One region of the Paenibacillus sp. J31R34 genome, then DNA from elsewhere that is predicted to be linked to it. Evidence: riboswitches for the same ligand, from Rfam matches in the RefSeq annotation. Region 1 holds a riboswitch; each other region holds the start of a gene.
The links. Region 1 has a riboswitch for cobalamin ahead of AC50YG_RS28330 (ABC transporter substrate-binding protein). Riboswitches for the same ligand answer to the same signal wherever they lie in the genome.
Positions count from the first base shown of each region.

Region 2: linked by a shared signal. The riboswitch ahead of metE (5-methyltetrahydropteroyltriglutamate--homocysteine S-methyltransferase) and the one ahead of AC50YG_RS28330 (ABC transporter substrate-binding protein) in region 1 are both predicted to bind cobalamin.
Region 3: linked by a shared signal. The riboswitch ahead of cobJ (precorrin-3B C(17)-methyltransferase) and the one ahead of AC50YG_RS28330 (ABC transporter substrate-binding protein) in region 1 are both predicted to bind cobalamin.
Region 4: linked by a shared signal. The riboswitch ahead of AC50YG_RS09870 (ABC transporter substrate-binding protein) and the one ahead of AC50YG_RS28330 (ABC transporter substrate-binding protein) in region 1 are both predicted to bind cobalamin.

Region 1 is NZ_JBXENU010000014.1:55,228-62,543, forward strand. Features, by position in the region: gene AC50YG_RS28315 (helix-turn-helix domain-containing protein) at 1-218, shown strand, start outside; gene AC50YG_RS28320 (ABC transporter substrate-binding protein) at 335-1,330, shown strand; gene AC50YG_RS28325 (hypothetical protein) at 1,409-2,440, opposite strand; cobalamin riboswitch at 2,715-2,984, shown strand; gene AC50YG_RS28330 (ABC transporter substrate-binding protein) at 3,268-4,842, shown strand; gene nikB (nickel ABC transporter permease) at 4,862-5,791, shown strand; gene nikC (nickel transporter permease) at 5,807-6,634, shown strand; gene AC50YG_RS28345 (ATP-binding cassette domain-containing protein) at 6,636-7,316, shown strand, end outside.
Region 2 is NZ_JBXENU010000005.1:404,674-411,989, reverse strand. Features, by position in the region: gene AC50YG_RS16795 (alpha-glucosidase/alpha-galactosidase) at 1-515, opposite strand, end outside; gene AC50YG_RS16790 (AraC family transcriptional regulator) at 658-1,536, opposite strand; gene AC50YG_RS16785 (ABC transporter permease) at 1,576-2,322, opposite strand; gene AC50YG_RS16780 (ABC transporter ATP-binding protein) at 2,315-3,067, opposite strand; gene AC50YG_RS16775 (response regulator transcription factor) at 3,333-4,064, shown strand; gene AC50YG_RS16770 (hypothetical protein) at 4,093-4,224, opposite strand; gene metE (5-methyltetrahydropteroyltriglutamate--homocysteine S-methyltransferase) at 4,273-6,561, opposite strand; cobalamin riboswitch at 6,833-7,025, opposite strand; gene AC50YG_RS16760 (energy-coupling factor ABC transporter ATP-binding protein) at 7,180-7,316, opposite strand, start outside.
Region 3 is NZ_JBXENU010000001.1:1,337,186-1,344,501, forward strand. Features, by position in the region: gene cobJ (precorrin-3B C(17)-methyltransferase) at 1-1,303, opposite strand, end outside; cobalamin riboswitch at 1,469-1,618, opposite strand; gene AC50YG_RS05420 (hypothetical protein) at 1,852-2,121, opposite strand; gene AC50YG_RS05425 (DUF6376 family protein) at 2,146-2,553, opposite strand; gene AC50YG_RS05430 (leucine-rich repeat protein) at 2,939-7,316, opposite strand, start outside.
Region 4 is NZ_JBXENU010000003.1:106,722-114,037, forward strand. Features, by position in the region: gene AC50YG_RS09850 (nucleotidyltransferase family protein) at 1-561, shown strand, start outside; gene AC50YG_RS09855 (NADH:flavin oxidoreductase) at 900-2,003, opposite strand; gene AC50YG_RS09860 (ArsR/SmtB family transcription factor) at 2,090-2,401, opposite strand; gene AC50YG_RS09865 (NADH-dependent flavin oxidoreductase) at 2,663-3,781, opposite strand; cobalamin riboswitch at 3,911-4,108, shown strand; gene AC50YG_RS09870 (ABC transporter substrate-binding protein) at 4,277-5,905, shown strand; gene nikB (nickel ABC transporter permease) at 5,907-6,848, shown strand; gene AC50YG_RS09880 (ABC transporter permease) at 6,845-7,316, shown strand, end outside.

The sequences.
Region 1 (7,316 bases):
TTATCGTCGTCGTGCAGCCTGATGAGGAGACTCGCCAAGTATGGGCCGACATTCAAGAGTCTTCTGTATGGTCATCCTTCCCCGCCGTGCGCAGCGGCAATATTTATCTAGTTGATGTACACCAGTGGCTGGCTTATGATCCGTTGTCCATTATGGCGCAAATGGAAGAAGCGGCTGTGTTGCTAGGCGTAGGAATTGAGGGAGAAGAATATGAATAAGATACATAACAATCCATCAGCAATCATGATAGTGTATGGATATTATTAAGAAGGAAGCCCTATAATCGATTATGATAATCATTATTAATTATAAGACTGAAGGGGAATAAGAAGAAATGAAACAGTTAAGCAGCAGTAGAGGCTTGTACATGGCAGGAATGCTGGTCATTTTATTCGTTATTGCGGCATGTGGTTCAATGGCAGACAAGCCGTTGGAGGACGGAGGAAGCAACATGGCTCTGAACGCAGAACAAGCCGATGTGACTGCGGGGACAAGAATATTCACCGACGATATGGGGAGGGCTGTGGAAATTCCAGTCTTGCCGCAAAAGGTTGCTGTATGCGAGTTTTCTTCGGTGGCCATAACGGTTGGCATTCAGCCGATTGCGGTTTGCGATAATGATTTTCTTAACTCGTTCATAAAACCATCACTGGCAGGCGTTGATTCTATCGGTGATCCGCCAAATGTTGAGAAAATAGTAGAGCTTTCACCGGATTTAATGATTTTTAGTTCTGTCTATCCGGAAATTTATCCTGATATTATGGATAAATTAGAAAAAGTATCTCCGATTGTGTACATTAAGTTCAGCGATCCAATTTATGATGTTTTTCCTAAAGTAGCGGATGTATTGGGAAAGAAGTCATTAGCGAGTGGTTGGATTAAAGATTACGAGGAAGAGAGGGATGTTTCGCGAGCGAAGGTGAAGCAAGCCATTGGAGATGAATCGGTTTCTATTCTTCTTATCGAGGAAGGCGGACTGCGAATTTATTTGAGTACTAACTTTGGTGGGTATGTCGTGAGGACAGCCTTACAAGCCAAAGCAGTAGATAAGGTTCAGGCAGAAATGAATATGGATCGTTGGAAAAATGCGGTTGTCGTCTCGCAGGAGCTGCTTCCAGAGTATGTAGGGGATCATCTACTGCTCATTGTAGAGGATGAGGAAGACTACAATGAGCTTCAGAAATCAGGCTTATGGCAAGGATTGCCGGCAGTCAAGAATGGAAAGGTACATCTACTCGACCAAGACAAATATTATCTGGCAGACAGTATTACAATTAGAGAAACGATGAAAGAAGTGGCTGACTTGCTAGCTTCTGGTGGAAAAAAGTAAACTCGTCCATGCTCACCATTCACTTTGCCTAAAGCGTCAAGAGAAGCCATGCAGTCACCATAAACGGTATGGCTTCTATTAACCATCCTTCAACTGGTCCACAACCTCCTGCAGCAAACCCATTTCCGTCTCCTTTAATTTATGCAATTGCTCCATTTGCTTGTACAAAGCGTCCGAGCTTCGAGTAAGCCAATATTTTAAAATGGAATTTCTTACAGCATGCACAGCCGCCTCCAGCTTTCTCCATCTGTTCAAAATTTGATTATCATCAATCAAATGCTTGTTATTAATCATGTAGTCTAATCGCATAGTCATACATTTCTTATGGTCGTAAAGCAGGTGAAACGATCTAATATCAAATACAACCTCCTCTTGAGCCAAATATTTTAAATAATCGGAGGCCTTGTCGTATACATTAATGCCGAAGGTTAGCCCGGGTGTGCCTGTAGCTTCGTTGTAATATTCATCCGTATGTGCCCTAGATAAGAGATAGGCTTTCATCGTATTTTTCACGTATTTTAGAGAAAAAGCATAGTCGTTATTTTCGAGAGGCTTCAATAAATAAAGATGCTGTTTAAAATCATGGGCTTCGATTTCCAATAAATGAAACGCTCTGCTAAAAGCCTCGTAATCACAGGTGATATTCGTTGAGTATTTTCCATTGGCATTATTGTCACAAAAATATAGCTTTTTATTGGCATCATCATACCCATTTATCATGACTTCATGTGGGGATTTCGCAGAAATTTCATATTCTTTTATATAAAAACGGTCGATCATAACGATCACATAGTAGCCGCCGTCAATCGATGCTTTAATAAAATCAAGCAGGTCATTATTCAAAATAGTCGAGCTTCGCCTGTCTATCGCTATCCGCTGAAAATCAATAAAAGGGCAGTCATAAAACTCAACCATTTTATCTCTATAATAACCATTGTAGAAAAAGGTATATAATTGGTTTGGATCGGGAATATCGAATAAATTAATATAATTATTCATAAACCACATTTTTTTCGAATCTACGCGAGATATAATCGAATAAAAATCACTGTAAAACCAATAGGAATCAATAATTTGTTTTACTTCGACTGGAAGGATTTTCACCGGCAATGTGATCATTCCTTTTCTATTTGATAGAGTATCTATTGGACTAACTTAATAAATAAGCTCATCATGCGTGAAGTATTTTCAATATATCATTACTGGAAAAAATATGAAAGTTTTATATTGAAAAACCTTTCATTTAGCTTGTTTAAGACACTGGGGCGTGTGCATTATGATGGAACTAAAGCTTATCTAAATCAAAATGTTGACAGATCAGCACTTCCTCCCTAAGATTAAGAGTGGATTACGGACAAGATAGGCTGATTAGCCTGCAAAACTTCATAATTGTATGAAAATAGGTGCGGCACGAAGGCAAGGACATATAGGCCTTAGTTCGCTTAAAAGGGAAGTTCGGTTAAAGGCCGACACGGACCCGCCACTGTATAGGGCAGCAGCTAATCAACTCATTAAGCTGCGCTCCCCTCACAAATGAACCACTGGCTGATGAGCTTCTTTTCGTCGCAGGACGAATTGCAGATGCTCGCCCTAGCCGGGAAGGGAAGAGAGGGAGGCCCCAAGTCAGGAGACCTGCCTGTTTTAACATCACTGTTTGACCTACGGTGCTTAGGGAGGTGGTTGGTTATGCCCATTTATTGCAAAATGTCTAACGATTATTTGCTGCTCCATGACGAGCAGACGCAGATAAGGTTTAGTTATTTATCATAAAAGCATTTCTGACTGCTTTCTTAAGGGTCGGGGATGCTTTTTTTAAAATATAGGAAAGGATATGATTTTTCTATCCTTTCTCTATATTTCTACGCGAAACGGTAGCTTTGCCGCCACAGGACGGCTTTCGGCCGTTTACGCTTACTAGAAGGGGAGACAAAAGAAAAATGAACAACACGAAGAAGCCATTTAGCTTGTCACTTGGAATGATGATCGTTTGCCTGATGCTGGTGCTTGCAGGATGCAGCACGAATGCTGACTCAAACGCAGGGAAGGGCACCAATGCTGCCGGGGAAAACAATGCTTCTGCCGCAAATAAAACACTGACAATGGCGTACACCTGGAACCCAGCAGGCGTTGATCCGCATGGCGATGACAGCTGGGACGTTATGCGCTCTGGCGCAGGGGAAACGCTTATTAAATTGAATGAGCAGCTGCAGCCGGCCGCTTGGCTTGCGAAGGAGTGGAAGCAGGAGGATGCTAACACGTGGACGCTCAAGCTGGAGAACAACGTAACGTTTCACGACGGCAAAAAGATGGATGCAGAAAGCGTGAAGGCTTCGCTGCTTCGTTCCATTGAAAATAGCCATCTGGCGAAGGATTTGCTGCTGGTGAAAGATATGGAAGTGGTTGCACCGGATGAGCTGAAAATTATAACAACACAGCCGAACTCGGCTATCATTTCCAGCTTGGCTGATCCAAGCACGATTATTCTTGATGTCGACAGCATGAAGGAAGCGGGCAGCTACCCGGCCATGACGGGAGCTTTCAAAATCAAGCAGTTTACGAAAGACGTATCGCTTGTTGTTGAGCGTTATGATGGTTATTGGGGACAACCGGCGAAGCTTAAGGAAGTGACAATGAAGTTTGTAACCGATGGCAATACCCGCCTGATGGCGCTGCAAGCTGGCGAAGTAGATGTTGCAACGGACATTCCGATTGACAGCATTGAGCTGGTAGAGAAGGACAGCAAGCTGGAAGTGCTATCTGCACCATCGGTTCGTACACATATGGTATTATTTAATATGAATTCTGCTTTGTTTAAAGAAAAAGCAAACCGCGAGGTTGTAGATCAAGCCATTCCGCGCGAGGCAATTATTGAATCGGTAATGCGTGGCTATGGCACGAAAGCGAAAAGCCCGTTCCCGGAAATTTTGCCATTTGGCAAAGTAGCGGAGCAAGCAGCAGGAGAAACGACGGAGCAATTGCTGACCGCTGGCGGCTGGCAGAAAAATGCGGCTGGCATGTGGGAGAAGGAAGGCAAGCCATTCGAGGCGACGCTCCTTACGTTCCCGCACCGCCCAGAGCTGTCCGTAATGGCAGAGGTTATTCAGAACCAACTGCTTAATGAAGGCATTACCGTGAAAATACGCAAGGTTGAAAATATTGATGCTGAGCTGGCGAAGTCCGATTGGGATCTTGCTATGTACAGCATGCTGACGGCACACACGGGCGATCCGCAATATTTCTTGAACATTTTCTATCAATCAGCTAGCGAATCGAATGTCAGCCATTATGTATCGAAGCCGCTTGAGACGGTTATTAACAAGCTGAACGAAACGTCTGCTACAGAAGCACGCAATGCGCTTGCGATAGAAGCTCAGGACATTATTAATGAAGATTTGCCGCAGTCGTTTATCGTACACCCCGACAATGTATTTGGCGTGAAAAAAGGGGTAACGGGCTTTATTCCGCATCCGATAGAATATTATTATGTGACAGCTGAAGTCGATATCACCTAAGTAAAGGGTGTACCTAAGTATGCTTCGTTTTTGGCTCGAACGCGCCATGCAAATGCTGCTTGTCATTTTTTGCGTAGCGACGCTTACCTTCATTTTAATGAGGGTGTCTCCGGGCGATCCGGCGAGAATTTTGCTGACCACGCACAATATCCCGGCTTCACAGGAGGCGATTGACGCACTGCGGGAGGAAATGGGGCTGACAGACTCCTTATGGAGCCAATATATACGCTGGCTTGGCGATGTATTTACATGGCAGTGGGGGACATCTTATATGTCCAAGGAGCCAGTTGCTGGCGAACTGCTTAAAAGGCTGCCCGCCACACTGGAGCTGGCCTCTGCTGGTGCATTTGTCATGCTGCTGGCAACCTGCCTCATCGGCCTCGCCACCGCAATCTTTTCAACAGGGCTGCTTGACCGGATGGGCCGATTGCTGGCGCTGCTTGGCGCCTCGATCCCCTCCTTTTGGCTCGGTTTTTTATTGATTTATTTTTTCTCGGTCCGTCTTGGCTGGCTGCCTTCCATGGGACGCGGCGGCCTTGCTCACCTCTTAATGCCGGCGGTTACGCTTGGGCTCGGACTTGGTGCGGTATATGCCCGGGTTTTGCGGACGAATATGCTCGAGATGAACAGCCAGAATTTCGTCAAGGCATCGCGTGCGCGAGGCTTGTCCAAGGGAAGGATTTTAATCTTCCAAGTGTTTAAGCATGCGTTTTTGCCGATTTTATCGATGCTGGGGACAAGCTTTGCTTTTATGCTGGGGGGGAATGTGATCGTTGAGACGATCTTCTCCTGGCCCGGCGTAGGCAAATATATTATTGAAGCGATAACGGCGCGGGATTATCCGGTCATTCAAGGTTATGTGGTATTCACCTCCTTCTTGTTTGTCGCGATCCATTTGGCGGTTGAAGTTTTTTATGTGCGCTTGGACCCGCGGCTGCGGGCAAGCTAGGAGGTACCCTTTTTTATGCGGACCCTTTTTAAGAAAAAGAATACAAGCCTGCTGCTTGGCATCGGCCTATTTGCAGTCATCGTACTGCTGGGCTTGCTTGCCCCATGGCTCGCGCCTCATAACCCGCTGCAGGTCAATTTATCCAATCGGCTTCTGTCGCCGAGCGGCGAATACCCTTTTGGCACCGATCATTTGGGGCGCTGTATTTTATCTCGTATTTTGTACGGCATTCGGACGACTGTTTCGATTGCTTTTGTTATTTTGGGATTGAGCTTATGCATTAGCTTGCCGATCGGGCTGTTGACCGGCTATTTTGGCGGACGCACCGATCATTTTTTCATGCGGCTGATGGACGGCACGCTCGCTTTTCCCGATTTTGTGCTGACGATTGCGATTGTGGGCATTCTCGGACCCGGGTTTACGAATATGATCCTTGCGATTGTTATCGTGAGGTGGGCCAATTATGTCCGGCTTATCCGCGGGCTTGTGCTTAAGGTAAGCAAAGAGGATTACTTAATTACAGCCCGCATGTCCGGTAATTCTCATTTGCGAATTATGCGCCGTTATATTTTGCCGCAGATTGCAGCGCCAATTGCTGTATTTAGTACGCTGGACATTGGCAAAATCGTGCTGCTCATCGCCGGTCTATCTTTTCTCGGCCTAGGCGTGCAGCCGCCGACTCCTGAATGGGGCGTCATGCTGCATGATGCTACGCGTTATTTTCAGCTGGCGCCGCATGTCATGATTTTTCCGGGGCTTGCGATCGTGAGCTTCGTGTTATCATGCCAATTAATTGGCGACCGATTTAAAGAGCAGAACGCTTACGTTCCGAAAGAGGTGTAAGATGGCGGAAAGCAGCACGAACATTATCAACAGCGCCAACCTTAACGATGCACCGCTGCTCTGCGTTCAAAATATAGAAATTTCCCGGCAGCAGGCTGGAAAATGGTGCCCTATCGTCCAAAATGTTTCCTTGGAGCTTCATGCTGGTGAAATGGCTGCGCTTGTAGGGCCAAGCGGCTGTGGCAAAAGTATGACGGCCCATGCGCTTGTCGGACTGCTGGAAACCGGGCTGCGCCTGACAGGAGGGCAAATTTTTTACGGGGGCGATGATATTTCCCGTTATGATGAGCGCCGCATGCAGCAGCTTCGCCGAGAGGAAATCGCCTTGCTCATTCAGCATTCTCTAAGCGGACTTGATCCGATCCGCACGGTGCGGAGGCAGATGGTCGAGACGCTGAAGCTGCAGGCGAAGCGATCGCGCAAAGAAATGGAATCGTATTTGTATATGCTGCTGCAACGTATTGGCTTTGCGGACCCGGAACTGATATTGGACGCATACCCTTTTGAGCTAAGCGGAGGCATGCGCCAGAGGGTGCTGCTTGCGATGATGCTGAGCACGGAGCCGACGCTGTTTATTGCCGATGAGCCAACGACGGCGCTGGATGCCCTCAATCGCGACCGGGTGCTAACGCTTCTGAAGCAGCTGCAGGCGGATTTTGGCCTGACGGTGCTGCTCATTTCG
Region 2 (7,316 bases), on a different contig from region 1:
CCATGACATAAGCCAATCGTCCGTACACCGCCATATTTATTGCATGCCCATGTAAGCATCGCCATGGGGTTCGCATAATTCATCAGCAGGCAGTTCGGCTCCGCCACCTCGCGGATATCCTTGCAAATATTCATCATTTCGGCGATGCCCCGCTGCCCATACATAATGCCGCCTGCACAAATAGTATCGCCCACACATTGGTCTATGCCGTATTTGAGCGGGATGTCTACATCGGTCTGAAAAGCTTCCAAACCACCGACGCGAATCGTTACAAAAATGTAACGTGCATCCTTTAGCGCTTCCCGGCGATCGGTCGTAGGCTCAATTTCAATTGCTAGGCCGTTCTCATTAATATCCCGTTGGCATAGCTGGGTAACCATGTCGAGATTTTGCGGATTAATATCCTGAAAAGCGACTTTGATGTTATTAAACTCTGGAACGGTCAGCAAATCACGCAGCAATCCCCTAGTAAAACCAATACTTCCTGCTCCAATAAACGCAACTTTAAATGACATTGATTTACGCCTCCAATGGCTCGCAATATAGTAGTGAACAATACGCTAATTGTAGCACCGGCAGCGTGGAGGCGTTTGCACAATTGTAACTTCTATTTTGCTTCTTTGTATAAAATTCTAACTTTATAAGTTGAACGATTGACTAGCGCTCCACTTCCTTACGCACCGCGCGGCGATAGGCCAGCGGCGTTTCGTTCGTATATTTTTTGAAAAGGGTACTGAAATATTGGCTGCTGTTCACGCCGACATAATGGCAAATATCGCTGACCGGAATATCGGTCTGCTCCAGCAGCATTCGCCCCTTCTCCATCCGAAAGCGCATGACGTAGTCCATAACCGAGCAGCCCGTTCCCGCTTTAAATATGCGGTGGAAATACCCCGGGTGCAGCCTCACCGCCGCCGCAATATCCTTGACCTGAATGTCACGGTCATAATTTTGCTGAATAAAAGCGATGCTCTCGCCCACATAAAACTCCGATGCATCATGCGACTGGCTGGAGGCCTCCTGTGCAAGCCTGCCAATTTGAACGAGCAGCTGCGTCAGTTGAAGTGCAGTGAGAAGCTGCTCCGCGCGCCGCTTGCCGTCCAGCTCCAGCACGAGTGCCTTCAACATTTGATACACATCGCTCGGATCGTAAAGCAGCAAATAATCGTGCTGCACGGCGAACAGCGCCGCAAGCGCACGATCTGTCTCCGCCAGCCGTTTAAGGGAAGGAAGTCCCACACCAGTATGGCTAAAAATAAATTCAACATTGAGCATCCGGCATGCGGTGCCCTCCGCAACGTGAAGACGGTGAGCGACCATCGAGTCGATGACGATGAAATGCCCTTTTTCCATTGGGATGGATTTATTCGGCAGCTCTACCGTGCAATCGCCTGATATGACATACATAATTTCAACAGCGCTATGCTGATGGTAAGCCATTTCGAAGCCATTCCATTCCTTAAAATAATAGGCTACCACTCGCGGATACTGCTCGGCCTGCATTAATTGCCCCTGAAAAATACCCCTTCTTTCCACTTCATCGTCCCTCCTCTAAGTAAACACCTTCCAAGCTGCTTACAGCAGCCTGCCGTTATCTTTAGCGAACCACAGCCGCATCGTCAGCATGCTGAGCACAATTGACGTCAGCGACGACGAAGCCGACATCGCAAATACGATCAATATTTGATAGCGGACCGCCTCAATCGGGTCTGCCCCGGCGACGATCATCCCTGTCATCATGCCTGGCAGCTGCACGAGTCCGACCGTCTTCATGCCGTCCAGCGTGGGAATGAGACTGGAGCGCACCGCCCGGCGCACCGCTTGGCGAATCGCCTGCTTCGCCGTCGCTCCAAGCGCCAGCAGCGTCTCAATCTCTCCCCGCGACGCTTCAAGCTCCCGTTTCATATGGTTTAAATAGAGGCCGCATACGATCATGGAGCTGCCGATAATCATCCCACTGACCGGAATGATATACCTTGGCTCAGCCTCAATAATGCGAAGCGAGAGCAGCAAGGCGAGCGTTACCGCCTCCGTGCCTGCCAATGTAAGCGCAATGCGCAGCCGGATACCCTTAACCGGCATGGCGCGGGAGCCGGCATTCCATGACGCAACCGTAATCATTGAAATAATAATAAGCACAATAAAAATCGGATGATTCGTCTCAAAAATAAAATGCAGCAAAAAACCGATAAACAGCAGCTGCACAGCGGAGCGAAGCGTACCTGTAATAATCTCCTTCTCCAGGCCGAGCTTTTGCTTCATTGAGATAAATGTCGTAATGGCGACAAATACCAGCGTGCAGGCGAGCGCAATATTATTCATGCGGGTCTTCCCCCTGCTCCGGCGCATGCTGACTATGTAAAAAGCTGCGCGCCTGCTCTGACCCGGGATTTGTGAAAAAAGCTTCCGTAGCGCTTTGCTCCAGCAGCCTGCCCTCCGCCATAAACCAGATACGCCCGCTTATTTGCCGTGCCTGCTCTAGATCATGAGTAATCCAGATGAATGCCGTGCCTTCCTTCGAGCACCATTCGCTTAGAAACTGCTCTACCTGCCGCTTGCTCTTCGGATCAAGCGATGAAGTCGTCTCATCCAGCAGCAGCAGCGGGGAACGGAGCACTAATGCCCGTGCAAGGGCTGTCCTTTGTTTTTCCCCGCCAGACAAGCTTTCCGCCTCTTTGCTCCATTCGATATGCCCAAGGCCGACGCCTTCCATACAGCGCCTCGCCAGCGCGTCATCGAACGGCTTCCCTTGCAGCTCGCTTACCGTGCGCAAGTTGTGCTCGACCGATCCCGGCAGCATGACCGGCGTCTGAGCAACGTAACACACGATGCGCCGCCACTCCTCGGGCTTCCACTCGATGCTTGTCCGTCCTTTCAGCAATAGCGTTCCCGCATCCAGCTCACCAAGCAGCGACACGATTCGCAGCAGCGTGCTTTTGCCCTGACCGGATGTGCCCAGCAGCGCAATACGCTCCCCGGCCTGCACCTGTGCTGTAATCCCTTCAAAAATCCATTCGGGATGTTTTCTATATTTTGATACGTTATCCAATGTTAATAAGGGGGCCACCGAGCTCTCTCCTTCATCCATAACCTGCATTTCACCATTATACTCTGCTCCCCGTCTGCTCGAAAGAGGACAGCCTGACGACGATTGGGAGCAGCAGCCGTACTGTATCCGCACTCATAGGCAATTGTGTCTTTTTCGCGACTACCCTTCGGCTAATGTGGCAAGAAACGGAGGTTTTTTAGTTGACAACAATGGGGGTCGCATGCAATGATAATGATAATTGTTATCAGTAATGAATTTAAACATAAAGATGAGGTGTTGAGCCATGGCATTTCAGCAACCATATAGCATTCTGATTGTTGATGATGAGGAGCATATCCGCAAGCTGCTCAAGTTATTTTTGAAAAAAGAAGGCTGGATCGTCGAAGAAGCCTCCGACGGCATCAACGGCTTGTTTAAGGCGATGCAATACAATTATTCAATGATTTTGCTGGACCGCAATATGCCGGGGATGGACGGGCTTGAATTTTGCCGCGAGCTCAAGAAGAAAAAATCGACACCCGTCATTATGCTTTCCGCCTGTGGCGAAGAGGATGACCGGCTCGACGGCTTCCAAGCGGGCTCCGACGATTATGTCGTTAAGCCATTCAGCCCGCGCGAGCTGATGTACCGCATTAAGGCGATCATTCGCCGCACCTCGGAGTTTGCTTATCGCGCCTTGCAGCGCAAGCAGACACCTGATCTTACGCTGCCAGGACTCGTGTTCGATTATGATTCGAGGCAAGTGATTGCCGGAAACAGCAAGGTAAAGCTGACGTTCCGCGAATATGAGCTGCTCAGGTTTATGGCAGCCAACATCAATCAGCCCATTTCCCGCGAGGATTTAATGCGGCGAATTTGGGGCTATCAATCGCTCGGCGATTACCGGACGATTGATACCCATGTAAAGCGGATCAGAGAAAAGCTGAACCGCGTCCACCCCGAATCTGCCTCCTTGATTCAGACGGTATGGGGCATTGGCTATTGCCTGATGAATCCCGCGGCAGAGACCATTTAGGCGGGCGGCTGCAGCAGGCAGAATTGCATTACCTGTCTATATTGGCCTGTTTTCCTGCCTGCCATGTCCCCGCTCCCCCGGCTTTGACCATCCCCGCTTCAAATAAAGCAAAAGCTCCGCATGCGCCAATCAGCGCAAGCGGAGCTTTTTTAATATTCATACCCTATGAACAACGATACGAATCGTCCTGATCATTACAATTACTTCATTACTTAGCCAGTTGCTCCCGTACTTGTTCCGTCGCTTGAATCATATTGCGCAGCGATGCAACTGTCTCATCTACACCACGAGTCTTAAGTCCGCAGTCCGGGTTAATCCAGAACAATTCTGGCTCAAGCACGTTCAGGGCGCGTTTGATCATCGATGTCATTTCCTCTACTTCCGGCACGCGCGGGCTGTGAATGTCGTATACGCCAAGGCCAATACCCAGCTCATACGTGTGCTCCTCGAAGCTGTGAATCAGCTCGCCGTGGCTGCGGGATGTTTCAATGGAGATAACATCGGCATCGAGCGCGCGAATGGAATCAATAATGTCATGGAATTCACAATAGCACATATGCGTGTGAATTTGCGTCGTATCCTTAACGTCAGAAGTGGACAAGCGGAAGGAAAGCACCGCCCAGTTCAAATATTGCTCCCAATCTTCACGTTTAAGCGGCAAGCCTTCGCGAAGGGCAGGCTCATCCACCTGAATCATTTCAATGCCTGCTTCCTCCAGCGCCTTCACTTCTTCTGCCAGGGCAAGTGCGATTTGGTAAGCAACCTGCTCGCGAGTCAAATCGCTGCGGACAAACGACCAGTTCAAAATCGTAATCGGGCCTGTCAGCATGCCTTTCACCGGCTTAGAAGTCAGCGACTGGGCATAAACGGTTTCTTCGACAGTCATCGGCTTGCTGAACTGCACATCGCCGTAAATGACTGGTGGTTTTACACAGCGCGAGCCATAGGATTGCACCCAGCCATTTTTCGTGAAAGCAAAGCCTTCCAGCTTCTCTCCAAAAAACTCAACCATATCCGTACGCTCAAATTCCCCATGAACGAGCACATCAAGGCCAATCTCTTCCTGCAGCTTGATCCAATGCTGAATCTGCTCCTTAATGAATACGCGGTACTGCTCCTCGCCCAAATCACCACGGCGCCATTGCTGCCTTGCTTGGCGTACTTCCGCCGTTTGCGGGAAGCTGCCGATTGTCGTTGTCGGCAGGAAAGGCAGCTGCCAGCGTTCCTTCTGGCTCACTTGGCGCTCTGCAAATACCGCTTTGCGCTCCGACGGCTGTGCATCGATGCTCGCTACAGCGGCATGAACGCTTGCACGGCCACGGGACGGCGATGCGGCAAGTGCAGCCAAAGCGGCTGCATTGCGATCAAACGCCTCTTTTACCGCTGCTTCTCCTTCATTCAGCGCAGTTGCAAGAACGGCAATTTCCTCCAGCTTCTCATTGGCATACGCCAGTGCGCCTGCAAGCTCTGCTGGCAGTGCCGTTTCAAGAGCCGCCGATACAGGTACATGCAGCAGGCTGCAAGAGGAGCTTACAATTAGGCGGTCGTTTGGCACGACTTTAGCAATGCGGGCAAGCAGCGCTTTGCGCTCCTGAAGATCCGCCCGCCAAATGTTGCGGCCATCAATTACACCTGCACCCAGAACTTTATCCTGCGGGAAGCCGATCGACTCAAGCTGCTGCAGGTTCTTTTCAGCGCCGGCTGTGAAGTCCAGGCCTAAGCCCTGTACAGGCAAAGCCGCGATTGCAGCAAAATGCTGAACCGATTCGAAATACGTTTGCAGCAGCAAATTGAGCTTAGGTGCCGCTTCATGAAGCTGTGCATAAATGCTTTGAACAAGCGCCAAATCTGCATCAGAAACATCTGTTACGAGCGAAGGCTCGTCAATTTGTACCCATTGCACGCCTTCTTGCTCCAGCTCGCGCAGCACCTGTGCATACAGCGGCACATACTGGGCAGCAACCGTAGCAAGCTCAGAAGCGGCATAACCTTTAGAAAGCTTGAGGAATGTATAAGGTCCAACAATGACTGGTTTGCCTTCGATGCCCAGCTTTTCCTTTGCCTCGCGGTAAGCGATCAATGGACGGTTCTCGGTCAGAGCCGGCGTAATGCCCTTCAGCTCAGGAACAATGTAGTGATAGTTCGTATTGAACCATTTCGTCATCTCGGATGCCGACGCCGTTTTATTGCCTCTCGCCATGGCGTAATAGGTCGTTACCGATACAGGGCCGCCTGTGTAACCAAAGCGCTCAGGCACGACGCCAAACATAGCCGCTGTATCAAGGATATGGTCATAATACGAAAAATCATTTACCGGAATGAGATCAATTCCGGCCTGTTTTTGCAATTGCAGATGGTTTAGACGAATCGTCTCCAGCTGCTTCAAGAAATCCGCTTCCGCAAGCTTGCCGCTCCAGAACGCCTCCAGCGCTTTTTTCCATTCTCTGTTTTCACCGATACGCGGATATCCCAAACTGCTGCTTTTTACTTGACTCATTTTTATTGCCTCCTGTTTTTCATTATTCACCCTAGTGGATGGAAGTTATAATTCTTTGTTATTTCATCAACAAACTCAGATATATACTTATGGCATTGCGAGCGAATTTCTTCGCGGCGGCCTTTCCCTATACATCCGATTTGCTGCCAGCCAGAAACGATTAAATACAAAAAGGGACGTCCTACCCTGTACAGAAATGTGGGTAAAGACGCCCCTCGTTTCAACAAACGATGGCTGCCATCTTTAACACCTCCCTATCTCCCGTAGGTAATGCAGTGTATAGAATAAGGCAGGTCTCCTGGCTCCAGCATCATCATCGCTGCGCTCGCCTTCCCGGCATCATGCCAGTGGCTTTATTGTGCAGAACTCCGCTGTTACAGTGGCGGGACCGCGCCGGTGTTGCACCGGACTTCCCTTTTAAGCTCAAGACGTTACGCAAGAGCACCTTATTCCTCGCTATTTAGTTGGTCAATCTTTATTTATACAAGGTGAAACGGTTGTCGCGTCCTTTGGCGGCGCAGCTCGTTTCAGTCCGAGAAATATAGAGAAAGGATGGAAAAATCATATCCTTTCCTACTATTTCAAGCAACATGTATAACTATACACACTTTCGTGTTTTTATACAACAAAAGATTTTACAGCCGCTTTAAATTGTTCGAGCGTGCGCGGCGGCGGCTGTGTTCCCCTCAGCTTGGACGGCAGAGCCTCCCATGCTTCCAGCACCATTGGCAGCGTGAGTCCAAGGCTTCTGAGAC
Region 3 (7,316 bases), on a different contig from region 1:
ATTCAATCGAGCCCTTCTCGCCAACCGCCTGCGCCAGTGCCACCAACTGCTGGGGAGTAAAGTTCTTCGTCGCTACACCCGGGCTTACGGCGAACTCCAAAACCGATTGCTGCGTAAATACAGGCAATCGGCTCGCAGCTTCCACATATGCCGCACTAGGCTCTATACCCTTGCTGCGATCATTAAGCAGTACTGCTTCCATCGCCAAATGAAGTGGCGAGACAGCTGGCATCGCGGCTGACTCCACCTTCGATGAAGCAGCTTTATCAACCGGAGCTGGAGCAGGCTTCACGGGTGCGACTGGAGGTGCTATGGCTACGGCTACGCCGCCGCCTTGCCCATTTTCATTTCTCGGCTGGTCTGGCACCGCCATTTGCGGCTCTTCCCGCTCCACCAAAGAGTCCGCCCTATCATATTCATCCTCAGGATAGTCTCCATCACCTGAGAGCTCCGGCATTCCTGCCGTATGAAGTGCCCACGGCTCATTCTTCTCTTGCAGACGCTGGTGAGGCTTCAAAGGCTGCGCGCCTTCACCCAGCGTATATTTGCGCTGATAGCCACGCGGCGTAATCATCAGCCCATCATAATTAACGGTTGTGGAGTTGCCAATAACGACCGTTGTCAGCATGCCGATATCATGATCAAGCATACGGGCAAGCGTCGTCACGACAATATCCTCACGGTCGCGATACGCGCTTTTCACAATGCCAACCGGCGTATCTGGCGAACGGTATTTGAGCAAAATACGCTGCGTCTCCACGATTTGCCGTGTTCTTCTGCCGCTGCGCGGGTTATAAAGCGCAATGACGAAATCCGCTTGTCCTGCCGCTTCTACTCTGCGCGCTATCAGCTCCCAAGGGGTCAAATGATCGCTTAGGCTGATCGTGCAAGCATCGTGCATAATCGGTGCGCCGAGCAGGGACGCTGTCGAGTTAATGGCGGAAATGCCGGGAATGACTTCAACCTCTACCCCGCCATTACGCTTCCAGCCCTTCTCAATCAGCACCTCATACACGAGTCCTGCCATACCGTACACGCCCGCATCGCCGCTTGATATAACGGCAACCTTCTTGCCGTTCTCCGCCTGGCGCACCGCTTCCTGCGCCCGGCTGACCTCCTCCGTCATCCCTGTCCGCACAATCGCCTGATCGCTGATTAGCTCCCGAATCAAGTCCACATACGTGTTATAGCCGATGACTATATCGCTCTCCTGAATCGCTTCACGGGCGCGTTTCGTAATATGCTCGAAGCTCCCTGGGCCGAATCCGATAATTAACAGCTTGCCGACGCCTGCTTCACTCATTGATGCCCAACTCCTTCTATGTAGCAATTTACAATTTCTATCCAACAAAAAAAGCACCTCTAACGCTATGTGTTAGAAATGCTTGAAAAGACCAATGTCCTTGTTAAACGCAGACAGCGAAGGGCCATCCAATCTCTAACACCTTCCTAATATCCACGTAGGTTTACAGTGTCGTTGAAATAAGCAGGTCTCCTGGCTTTGAAGCGTCAGTCGCTTCATACAGTGGCGGGTCCGCGCCGGTCTCTCACCGACTTCCCTATTAAGTCAACTTGGGCGCCTTGAGCGCCTGCTGACACTTATTCCCTTCCTATTAAATTGTAATCTTAATGATAACATTAGATTGTATGATCGACAAGTGCGTTTATGCCATCAGCCTAGACGTAAATAGAGCCAGCGCAAGCATGGACTGCATGTCCAGGCTTGCGCCAGCTCTATTTTTCAAAATATAAGAATTTATAAGTTTTGCACTTATAAATGGGCTTATATTGCACCCTCGAAACGGCAGCTTTGCCGTCAGAGGACGGCTTCAGCCATATACGCGTAAAGGTTTATTTCTTCTCCAGTGTTTCCCAAGCCGCTTTCACGAGGGAATCAAACAGCTCATCATCCTCTTCCAGCTCATCCTCGACCGCTAAAAGATCTTCTTCCTTGCCCGATTCATTCAGAAAAAATAAACCGTAGCCCCACTCAGTCGCCTTGCGGCTGTGAAGGGCAATTTCGTATTGGTTCGTCTGGCCCTCTACTTCAAAATGAACCTTGCCCACGAAACCAGATTCCTTAGAGTTCGTCATGCTAGCATGCAAAATATTTACTTTCATCTTTCATTCTTCCTCTCTTTACCGTTACGACACCAGCTGCTGAAGTTGATTTACTTGATTTAACAGCTCGTTGATTTTGTTAATCGTATTTGGAATTTCCGTTGCGTCAACCAATGCTTTGCCGTCTTCGATCTGCTTCAGCACCGCATCAATGCTTTCCTGCAGCTTCAAATTATAATCGACCACGGTCTGATGGACATCCTTGGCAAAATCCGGCGCTTGCAGCTCGCCAAACTGCTTGATCGAGTCCTGCACAGCTACCAGCTGCTCCTTATAATCGGCGCGTGCACTCGCATCGTTTACGGCTTGCTCCGCAAGCTGCGTCGCCTGCTCGCTGAAGCTTGTCAGCGTCTGCATGTACGAAGCCGCCCCCGTCACATAGTCGGCCGAGCTCGATACGGAATTGACCGCCTGCTTGGCATCCTCGAACAACGAGCATCCTCCTAATAATAACATTCCAATGATTAAAAGTATGCTTTTTCCTGAACGAATGGTCATGTTTAATCTCTTCCTTTCCGCCTGTATGGCACAGAGCACTATTTATACGGCATAAGCGTCCAAACGGTTGCATTTCGTCTTATGAATAAGCTTGTCCATCATTTATGTGGGCTATAAGATCAAATGAGACAAAAACAGCCCCATGATTTCGTGGATTTCATTTAGACCATTTTCTTGTCAACCGATATTTCACACTTATCTGCCAGTTACTTGTACGACAAAAAGGAGCTGCCACGAGGCAAGCTCCTTCACTATCGTTATACAGATGATTCTATGAATGAGTATTTCGATTCATTTTGAATTGATCTCTTTGCTTGATTTAATCGATAAAATGTACATATTGCAGGAACCTTTTCAGTATAACCGCTGCCTGCGCCCTCGTTACATTCTCCCTCGGGGCAAAGCGTCCGTCTTCCATTCCTTTCATAATGCCGTCTTCCGATGCTCGGACTACCGCAGCTTGCGCCCATGAAGAAATGGAGTCTCGATCCGTGAAAGCATCCAGATGGCCTCCCTTTTGCCCATCGCTACTGGTTCCATGGCTGGTGAAGGTTAAGGCACCAGCAATCACAACGGCCATTTGCTCGCGGGTAATTGGATCGTTAGGCGCAAAACGGCCGGCACCGATGCCGCTAACCAGCCCGCTAGCCACTGCCGCATTTACTGCAGATGCATACCATGCGGATGCAGGGACATCCGCAAAACGATCACCGCCCTCGCTCTCCTTCACGGATAGCCCTAGCGCACGAACGAGCAAGGCTGAGAATTCCGCTCGTGTAATGGTTCCTTCTGAGTCAAAACGGTCGGCCGCCACGCCGTTCACCAGCAGCTTGGACGCCAGATGCTCCACATCCGCTTTCGCCCAGTGTCCGGTTAAATCGGCGAACGTTCGGGCTTGCACATTTACGACTGTGTACAAGCTGTTATGCGGCACGTTCAGAATCGCTTCGTTAGTGCCGTCTGGACCGGTTTCCATCTTTGCCGGAACAAAAACGACGGTTCCGTTTTCCGGGATATACTGAACGGCAACCAGGTTACCGTTTGTGTTCTCTTGGTCCAACTTAATGGTCCGGATCGAGTATGATCCGCCATAGTCGTGCACCTCCAACATTTGCCCGTTTGCTTCGACCAACACCTTGTAGTCAATGACGTCGGCGAAAACAGTAAAACCTTGGGAAACGCCGATCCGATTGATCTCTTGTCGAATATGCTCGCCGGCCAGCACCTGTATGATGTTCACGGTCAAATTCGATATTTCCGCGTCGAGACGCTCCGCCAAGCCGATCAGGTCGATCGCACTTAACCGCAATTGGTAGCTAGAATCGTTCAACCTCACCTCGATAATTGTATTAGAATTAGCTTTCACCATATCCGCGATCCAGTCAGCTTGAAACTGTGCCTGTACCGCTTGCTCCCGATTGCCGATTATAATGCTGACAAACGGTTCCATCGCATCTTTCAGGAGTTCCAGCACTTGCTCCCTCGTCCGTTCAGGGAGGATGACTTGCTCGATCACCGTGCCGTCCGAACGCTTGACTTGTTTGATGTCGGATGGATCGACAAGAATTGTAATCCCGCCATTCGAATCTAACTTCACAGTCGTCCCCGATGTGACAGGTCGATTGCCGTTATCCGACGAAGACGTGGTTGAGATCCCAGTAACAGTGATGGTTTTCACTGCTTCATTGCCTGCTTCGTCTAGGGCATAAACGGTATAGTCGCCGTTGGCAGTAATGGTGAATTGAGGTGTGGCCAAAATATCGGTTCCTTTCGTTCCACCGGCAAAATCAACCCCACTAAGACTTCCAGGCAGCCAACGGAGCTGCGTCAGCGCATTTCCCGCAGCTCCGCCGTACACGCTTGCAATCACACTGATCGCTTTACGTTCCGATCCGTTCGGTGCAACCGTCAGGGCAACTTCGGGCGGTATCGCCACGATACGTATTCCGTTCGCGTCCGGTGCTACGTAAGTTAGCGAAGCCGGGCGTCCGCTGGAGGTGCGAACGATGCTTGCACCGTTCGGGAGCTCTAATGATGCAGCAACTTCAATTCCGTCAACATCCGCGAACCCAGCAGGAACTTCGAATTCGAAAGTAAGCTTTGTCACTGCCTCGCCGCGCGCTCCCATATATGGGGCATATACCGTCTGAGTGGCGGAATTGTCTCCAACCATGATCGGAACGACCGGTGTCCCTATCACGGTTACTTCATATCCGTAAAATACCGTAAAGCGAAGCGTGTCGCTCGTTCCGTACAAATCATTGGCCGATGCGGTTAGCACCATCCCTACCCAAGCAGCTTCAAATACCGCCATAGCGTCGTTCAAACTGACAGTAGCTTCATCCAAACGAGTCTGAGATTGATTTTCCGCATCGTCGGCAATAGCCTGCGCTGCATCTATCACGGTCTGCAGGGCAGCGCGGTCTCCTGCCGAAGTCTGCCCTACATCCGTACCTTCTGGATGATCCGTCAACGCCTGCTGCGCCGCCGTGATCGCCGCATCCAGCGCCGTCGGAATACCCGCTTGTATAACAGCGGCATTAAAGACTTGAACCGCTGCATTTAACTGGTTTACGGCCGTATCCAGTTGATCCTGTGTGTAATTGCCTGCTTTATCGAGAACCTGCTGCGCTGCATCCATCGCAGTTTCCAGCACGGTGCGGTCTCCTGCCGAAGTCTGCCCTACATCTGCACCTTGCGGATGATCCGTCAACGCCTGCTGCGCCGCCGTGATCGCGGCATCTAGCGCCGTTGGAATACCTGCTTGTATAACAGCGGCATTTAAGACTTGAACCGCTGTATTTAACTGGTTTACGGCAGTATTCAGTTGATCCTGCGTGTAATTGCCTGCGTCATCGAGAATCTGCTGCGCCTCATCTATCGCATTCTCCAGCACGGTGCGAGTTCCTCCCGAGGTCTGCCCTACATCTGTTCCTTGCGGATGATCCGTTAACGCCTGCTGCGCCGCTGTGATCGCCGCACCCAGCGCCGTCGGGATGCCCGCTTGTATTACAGCGGCATTGAAGACTTGAACCGCTGCATTTAACTGATTAGCGGCATTATCCAGTTGATCCTGCGTGTAATTGCCTGCGTTATCGAGAACCTGCTGCGCCTCATCTATCGCATTCTCCAGCACGGTACGGTCTCCTGCCGAAGTCTGCCCTACATCTGTTCCTTGCGGATGATTCGTTAACGCCTGCTGCGCCGCTGTGATCGCCGCACCCAGCGCCGTTGGAACACCCGCTTGTATTACAGCATCATTAAAGACTTGAACCGCTGCATTTAACTGGTTAACCGCAGTATCCAGTTGATCCTGCGTATAATTGCCTGCGTTATCGAGAATCTGCTGCGCCGCATTGGTTGCGGATTGCAGTGCGGTGCGACTTCCCGCTGACGCCTCCCCCACGTTCACCCCTTGTGGATGATCCGTCAACGCCTGCTGCGCCGCCGTGATCGCCGCCCCTAGTGCCGTTGGAACACCCGCTTGTATAATAGCGGCATTGAAGACTTGAACCGCTGCATTTAACTGGTTAACTGCAGTATCCAGTTGATCCTGCGTGTAATTGCCCGCGTTATCAAGAATCTGCTGCGCCGCATCCATCGCAGTTTCCAGCGCGGTGCGCGTTCCCGCTGACACCTGCCCCACGTTCTCCCCTTGCGGATGATCCGTTAACGCCTGCTGCGCCGCCGTGATTGCCGCGTCCAGCGCCGTTGGAATGCCCGCTTGTATAGCAGCAGCATTAAAGACTTGAACCGCTGAATTTAATTGGTTAACTGCCGTATCCAGTTGATCCTGCGTGTAATTGCCCGCGTTATCAAGAATCTGCTGCGCCGCATTGGTTGCGGACTGCAGTGCGGTGCGAGTTCCTGCCGAAGTCTGCCCTACATCCGTACCTTCTGGATGATTCGTCAACGCCTGCTGCGCCGCCGTGATTGCCGCGTCCAGCGCCGTTGGAATGCCCGCTTGTATAACAGCAGCATTAAAGACTTGAACCGCTGAATTTAATTGGTTAACTGCCGTATCCAGTTGATCCTGTGTGTAATTGCCCGCGTTATCGAGAATCTGCTGCGCCGCATCCATCGCAGTTTCGAGCACGATGCGCGTTCCTGCCGAAGTCTGCCCTACATCCGTACCTTCTGGATGATCCGTCAACGCCTGCTGCGCCGCCGTGATCACCACGCCCAGCGCCGTCGGAATGCCCGCTTGAAGAACGGCGGCATTAAAGACTTGAACCGCTGAATCTAACTGATTAACGGCAGTATCCAGTTGATCCTGCGTGTAATTGCCTGCGTTATCAAAAATCTGCTGCGCCGCATTGGATGCGGACTGCAGTGCGGTGCGCGTTCCCGCTGACACCTGCCCCACGTTCTCCCCTTGCGGATGATCCGTCAACGCCTGCTGCGCCGCCGTGATCGCCGTGTCCAGCGCCGTCGGAATACCCGCTTGTATAACAGTGGCATTAAAGACTTGAACCGCTGAATCTAACTGATTAACGGCAGTATCCAGTTGATCCTGAATGTAATTGCCCGCGTTATCAAGAATCTGCTGCGCCGCATTGGTTGCGGACTGCAGTGCGGTGCGCGTTCCCGCTGACGTCTGCCCCACATTCTCCCCTTGCGGATGATCCGTCAACGCCTGCTGTGCCTTCGCGATAGCCGCTGTCAACGCCGCGGGATTGCCTGCCTGGACAATTTGC
Region 4 (7,316 bases), on a different contig from region 1:
CACTTTGTAGACTGGGCGAGCCAATCAGATTATTTCAAGCCGATTAAAGTCATTGATGATCGGACGACAAGCAATGAGAACCGCTTAGGGGCTATTGCCGACTTGCAGTTTGTCTTGGAACAGGAAAAGCTCGGCGATGAGCTTCTGGTCATGGCTGGCGACAATTTGTTTGATTTTGAACTAGCCGAAATGATTCGTTTCTATCAAAGGGCGAGTACGGATACGATTGCAGCCCACGAGATAGAGGACATCGATTTTCTTAGGCGCACAGGTGTTATCCAAATCGATGCTAAGGGTAGAGTCATAGATTTTGAGGAAAAGCCGGCACAGCCTAAATCCAGGTTGGCCTGTCCTCCCTTTTATATTTACCAGCAGTCAACACTCCCTTTAATCAAGCAGTATTTGGCAGAGGGCAATAACCCTGACGCACCGGGCAACTTTGTTCCTTGGCTGATCCAGCATAAGGAGGTTCACGCCTACAAGTTTGAAGGGAAGCGCTTTGATATTGGGACATTGGAGAGCTATCACGAGGCGAGGGAGCTATTCGCAAAGCAGAGTTAATTGGTAAAATGGCTGGGGTGTGTATGCAAGCGGGAGTCGCACTGCCACTTCTATTTGGAGGACTGAGGTTCCGCTATTTTGACTTTTGAATCGATTTCAGGCCGTTGGCGGACAGGAGATCCGTTATGACCTTCATCTTCCCGTTAAAATGGCTATTGGCGGGACAATAGCGGCTCCTGTGTCCGGGGCCTATGCCATAACCCGTGATTCAGTAGAAATAGCGGCTGCTGTGTCCGGCAAGTCCATCTTTATGGAAGTAGAAACATTAAAATCCCCAGCTCCTCCAATCCGTGAAAAAGGAGGAGCTGGGGATTTATTATGTTGCGAATAATCGATTCTTAATGAAGGGTCTGCAGAGCAGCAGGCGTAAACGGAATTAATTCATCCTGTCTTCCGCCTTGGACTTTATCTGCCCACGCAGGATCGACGAGCAGGGCGCGGCCAACAGCTACAAGATCAAATTCGCCCGTATCCAGGCGTGAAGCAAGATCATCCACATTAGCGTTTTCTGCGCCTTTGCCTTCGGTAAAGAGGCTCATGAAGTCGCCGTCCAAGCCTACGGAGCCAACGGTAATCGTTGGTTTGCCGGTAAGCTTTTTCGTCCAGCCTGCAAAGTTGAGCTCCGAGCCTTCAAATTCCGGCTCCCAGAAGCGGCGGGTCGAGCAGTGGAAAATATCTACGCCAGCTTCTACAAGCGGAGCAAGAAACTGTCCCAATTCCTCAGGAGTGCTCGCAAGCTTAGCTGTGTACTCGGACGATTTCCACTGCGAGAGGCGAATAATAATCGGGAAATCAGGTCCCACAGCTTGGCGGCAAGCTTCAATAATCTCGACCGCAAAACGTGTTCTCGACAGCATATCGCCACCGTAACGATCCGTCCGTTTATTCGTTTTCTCCCAGAAAAATTGGTCGATCAAATAGCCGTGCGCGCCATGGAGCTCAATGCCGTCAAAGCCAATTCGTTTCGCATCGGCTGCTGCTTGTGCGTAAGCTGCAACAAGGTCTTTAATTTCGGCTTCGGTCAAAGGCTCATTAACGACATCGCCCTCTGCAGTAATACCGGAAGGGCCGATCGGCAGTGCTTCTGGGTTCGGATGGGAGCCAACCTTGCGCGTTGTGCCAACATGCCAAATCTGTGGAACGATTTTGCCGCCAGCTGCATGAACAGCCTCGACGACCTTCGCCCAGCCATTTAATGCCGCTTCGCCATGAAAGTTAGGAATGTTTGGATTATCGGTGGCAGCCGGATGGTTAATCAGCGTGCCCTCTGTCACAATTAAGCCAACGCCATTTTCGGCGCGGCGTCTATAGTAGGCGACAACATCTTCACCAGGAACGCCATTTGGAGAAAAACCGCGGGTCATAGGTGCCATTACGACACGGTTAGGCAGGGAAAGTGGACCAGCAGAGAATGGCTTGAACAACGATTGAATGGAACTCATGAATAAAATACCTCCTAATCGAATGGAAAATCTATAATTCTATAAAAATAGATATAAAAGCATGAAATGAACAGGCATAAGCAAGGTTATAGCTCATCCTGAATCATTTCTTTGAAAAGCCGAATGTTAGCTTCATTGCGTCTGTAATAAGTGTGCTGTCCGATCCGCTTCGACTCCAGCAAGCCTGCTTTATGCATTTTCACTAAATAGCCGGATATAACGGATTGCGCAAGGCCCGATTTTTCAGCAAACGAACCAACGCAGACGCCTCCAGCAAACTGACAAGCATCGGTTAGATGGCATTGAGGCCCGAAATGCTCCTCAGGTGTTTTCAGCCATTTTAAAATATGGTACCGTTTCTCGTTAGACACAGCTTTAAGTATTGATAAAGTATCCATGAGGATTAGTATATCTACTTTTATAGAAATGTCAAATTGTTATTTTGTAAAACAGAAAGGAGCAGGCAGCCAGTTGAGCGAGAAAAAGAATGGCTCCAACTCATGAAAGATGAGCCGGAGCCATTATTATAAATATAGGAAAAGATATCGTAACGCGATCCTTTCCTATATTTCTCGGGTTGAAACGGGCCGCGCCGCCAAAGGACGGCGCGGCCCGTTTCACCTTGTGCCTATTTGTGATCGATAGGGTGGACTTTGCAATTATTCCGTTATCGGAAACCAGCCTGGCGCATGCGTAATGGCTCCCCACAAGCCATTCGGGATGACAAGACGCTCCTGATCCTGCTTGGACAGCGTAGTCACAATATCCTGCTCGTTACCTTGCTTGATTTTCTCCGTCCAATCCGGGTCGATAATGAGCTCGCGGCCTAGGGCGATGAACGGCACGCCGGAGTTTTTCGCTTGCAGAGCCTCTTCGGCAGTTGTGATGCCGCCAACTCCGATGAATGGAATGTGCTCGCTGTATTTTTCGACGAACCAGGCCATGCGGCTTTGCGAATCCTGTTCACCTCTGCGCGGCTTCGACCAGAAATCATTAAGCGACACATGCAAATAATCCAGCTTCTGCTCGATTAGAGCGTTAACCAGATGGTACGAATGCTCCATTGTCAAGCCTTCCTCTTCAGGCTCCTCAGGCGAGAAGCGATAGCCCACCAGAAATGGCTGTGGCGCTATAGCTGCGGCTTTCTGAACGGCTTCAACGACGTAGAGCGGGAAAGCCATCCGTTTATGGAGCGAGCCGCCCCAATCGTCGGTACGTACATTGGAAGCAGGGGAGTAGAATTGCTGCAGCAGATAGCCGTTGGCACCGTGAATTTCTACGCCGTCAAAACCAGCCTCAATTGCTCGGCGGGTCGCTTCGCCAAAGTCGGCGATAATCGCTTTGATTTCATCCTCGGTTAGCTCGCGTGGTACAATACCGCCTTCTTGCTGGGCAATGCTGCTGGCGCTCACCAAATCATCATTCGGCACTAGGCCAGGAAAGCAGGATCTTCCGCCATGAAAAATTTGCAAAATCGCCTTCGCGCCGCGGCTTTTAATCGCATCAGCCAGACGCTTGAGGCTTGGGATCATTTCGTCGGTATCCGCGCCAAATTCGCCCGGGAAGCCTTTGCCGTTGCGGCTTACGTAGACGCATGCTGTAACGACGATGCCGGGCCCCGCACTGCGACGGCTGTAGTAGGCGAGCTCCTCATCAGGCACTGTACCGTCCGGATTGGACGAGCAGGTTGTCATTGGCGCCATTACAATACGATTATGTACAGACATGCCATTCGTGAAAGTGAATGGTTCAAATAAAGGCTGAAATTGTGGTTTCATCAGTCGTTCCCTCCAGTTACGAAATGCTATCTACTTTATTTTATATCAGAAAATAAACAAAGGAAAGCGGAGTGGAAAGGTTGCTTAAATGAAAGGGCTGGTATATAATCAACCAGATTTGCAAACAACTGAAAAATTGTGGGAATAAGGTGCGACAGCTGCGGCTGGAGCTTAAAAGGGAAGTTCGGTGCAAAACCGACGCGGTCCCGCCACTGTTACGGATTAGCTGAAGCTACAAGGCCACTGATCTCGCTTAGCGAGAATGGGAAGGCAGCTTGCAGCATTATTTCCGGTAGCCAGGAGACCTGCCTGTTCTGACAACACTGCTGTAACCTACGGAGAATAGGGAAGTGTTAGCGCGCATGCTTATTTGCTATGATGGAAAATAACAATAACAGGCAGCTCTATCCTTCCTATGACTGGAGGCAGAGCTGTCTTTTTTTTGCGGATTTTTACAGGAAGATGATTTTACTAGAGGGAGAGGAAATAGAGAAGATGAAACGTACACAAACGGCAAGAAATAAAAAAAGAATGGGTGTTTTATTCAGCCTCTGCTTGCTGCTGGCGCTGATGGGCTGCAGTGGTGCCAATGGCTCCAATGAACCGAGCAGCAATAATGGGCTGTCGCAGCAGTCTGCTGCTCCTTCCGCCGCTGCGGATGCTGCTTCTGAAGAAATCGTGCTGGCTGCGCCGCGGGATTTAGCACCAGGACCACAAGATGCTTATTACACGAGCACTATTCTATACGTATGGGAGCCGCTAATTGCTGCTTCTGAGGATGGAAAGCCTGCTCCAAAGCTGGCGGAAGCGTGGGAAATGTCCGCTGATGGCAAGGAATGGACCTTCATGCTGCGCAAAGGCGTGACGTTCCACGATGGTGCGCCATTCAACGCGGACGCGGCGCTTGCAAATTTTGCCCGTTACAAGCAGGTGAGCCCGAAAAGCTCGCCGTTCTATACGCTCGACATCAACAATTCATACCCAAGCCTTCAGGAAGTCGTGAAGGTTGATGATAGCACGATTAAGCTTGTTTTCGAAAATCCGCAGCCGACGCTGCTGTATTCAATGATCAACTTCTCAAGTCCGATGTACAGCCCGAATAATTTTGACGACAACGGCGATTTCAACGGCCTGCCGCAAGGGACAGGGCCTTTCAAGCTTGTGCAGCATGAGAAGGATCAATTTTCTCTACTAGAAGCTTACGACGGCTATTATGGCGAAAAAGCAAAAGCTCAAAAAATCCGCGTCCGCGTCATACCGGATCCTGATACAAGGCTGGCTGCCCTGAAATCTGGCGAGATTTTGGGCGTCATGGATTTGGGAGCTATTCCTCCTGCCCTTGCCGAGGAGCTGCTGAAGGATGACCGCTTTGCTGTTTCGACGGCAAAATCGACGATTTCTCACTATCTGCATCCGAACGGTGCCAAAGCGCCCTTCAATGATGTGAAAATGCGTCAGGCGCTGAGCCTGATCATTGACCGCGAGCAGCTGGTGAAGGAGCTGTATTTGGGTTATCCGACCGCTACAGCCAACATTCTAAATTCGACCTCGCCGTTTTACAAGGACATTCCTGCCATTCATGATTCGGAAAAGGCAATTGCTCTGGCGCATGAGGTGCTTGGCGATAGCAGGCAGGCGGTTACGCTAATTGTGCCAACCTATGGGCTTGACCGTTATCCGTATAAAGCGCAGGCCGAGCTGCTTCAGGCTGTGCTTCAACAATTGCAGCTGGACGTTACGATTCAAATATTGGATGGCGCAGCTTACAAGGAAGCACAGGCACAAGGAAACTTCGATTTGGCTTTGGCCATTCAGGGGCTGCCGAACGGCGATCCTTATTCGATTTTAAACAATTATATGGCTAGCGAAGGCTCAAGCAATAAAAGCTATACGCTCGGTTACAGCAATGCCCGTGTGGATGAGCTGTTGAATCAGGTGAAGACGACGCTGAATATGGATGATCGCGCTGCGATTTATAACGAGCTGCAGGATATTGCAGCCGAGGATTTGCCGACGATTCCGCTGTTTAATGATGCGAGCTTAATTGCGTTCAGCAAAGAAATTACCGGATACGGGGCACTTGTGTATGGTACAACGCTGCCGCAGCTGGAGCGGGTACAATAAGATGGCCTATTTCATTCGGAGGTTGGCGGCGGCTGTTCCCGTCCTGATCGGCATTACGTTTATAGCCTTTGCATTAAGCGTCGCCTCTCCGGGTGATCCGGCTGTCGAGCTGCTCAGCATGAACGGCTTCAGCCAGCCGACCGAAGAGCAAATTGCTTTGAAACGGGAAGAGATGGGGCTGAATGATCCGCTGCTCGTTCAATATGGACATTGGTTATCAAAGGCGGTACAAGGTGATTTGGGAACGTCATATATGACGAAGGAATCGGTTAGCGGCGAGCTGCTGCGCCGCCTTCCTGCAACCTTAAGCCTATCTTTGTTAGCTGTATTGTTCGCCATTCTGCTTGGCGTGCCATGCGGCATGCTCATGGCGATTCGGCGCAATCGGCTGTTTGATCATATCGGCAGGGCGCTTGCGCTGATTTTGGTTTCCATTCCCGGATTTTGGCTGGCGATCATGCTCATGGCCTTATGGTCGGAGAAGCTGCAGTTGCTCCCAACCAGCGGCTATGGGACATGGAAGCATCTGCTTATGCCAGCCGCGGTGCTTGCTTCCGGTACAGGCGCCATATTGATGCGGCTAACGCGTGCGGCGCTGCTGGAGGAGCTGAATAAAGATTATATGCTGACGGCCCGGGCTAAGGGGCTGCGTGAGAGCTTCATTGTGCTTCGGCATGCGCTGCGCAATGCTTGTATTCCGCTGCTCACGGTCATCGGCAGCTATTTTGGAGCGATTGTTGGCGGCTCCGTCATCGTGGAAGTTATTTTCGCGGTGCCAGGCATCGGACGCTTTGCGATGGACGGTATTTTTCGCAGAGATTATCCGGTCATTCAGGGCTATGTCGTATTTACCGGTCTCATTTACGTCCTGTTCAATTTGGCAACGGATTTATGCTATGGGCTTGCTCATCCGCAAATCAGGCTGGGAGGGAAGCTTCGATGAAGATATCCTATAGGTTGGCTGCAGGCGTGCTTGCCTTTTTTCTGATTGCCAGCTTGCTGGCACCGCTGCTTGCTCCCTATGACCCGAATCAGATTAATATGGCGGAAAGGCTTACACCGTTATCCGCTGCACATTGGCTAGGAACAGACACGCTGGGTCGGGATGTGCTGAGCCGCATTTTATATGGCGGAAGGGTGTCGATCTTGCTGGCGGTAGCTGTTACGCTCGCTACAATGCTAGTCGGCCTGCTGCTCGGAACCATAAGCGGTTATGCTGGCGGTTGGATCGATGAAGCCATACAAATTGTGGTTAGCATTTTTCAAGGACTGCCGGGTCTTGCGCTTATGCTGGCCATTGCAGGTACGCTCGGTCCCGGTGTGAAAAGCCTGTTTATCGCGCTTCTCTTCACCTCATGGGCAGATTTTTCCCGGGTCGTGCGCGGCGAGGTTATGAAAATACGCGAAGAAA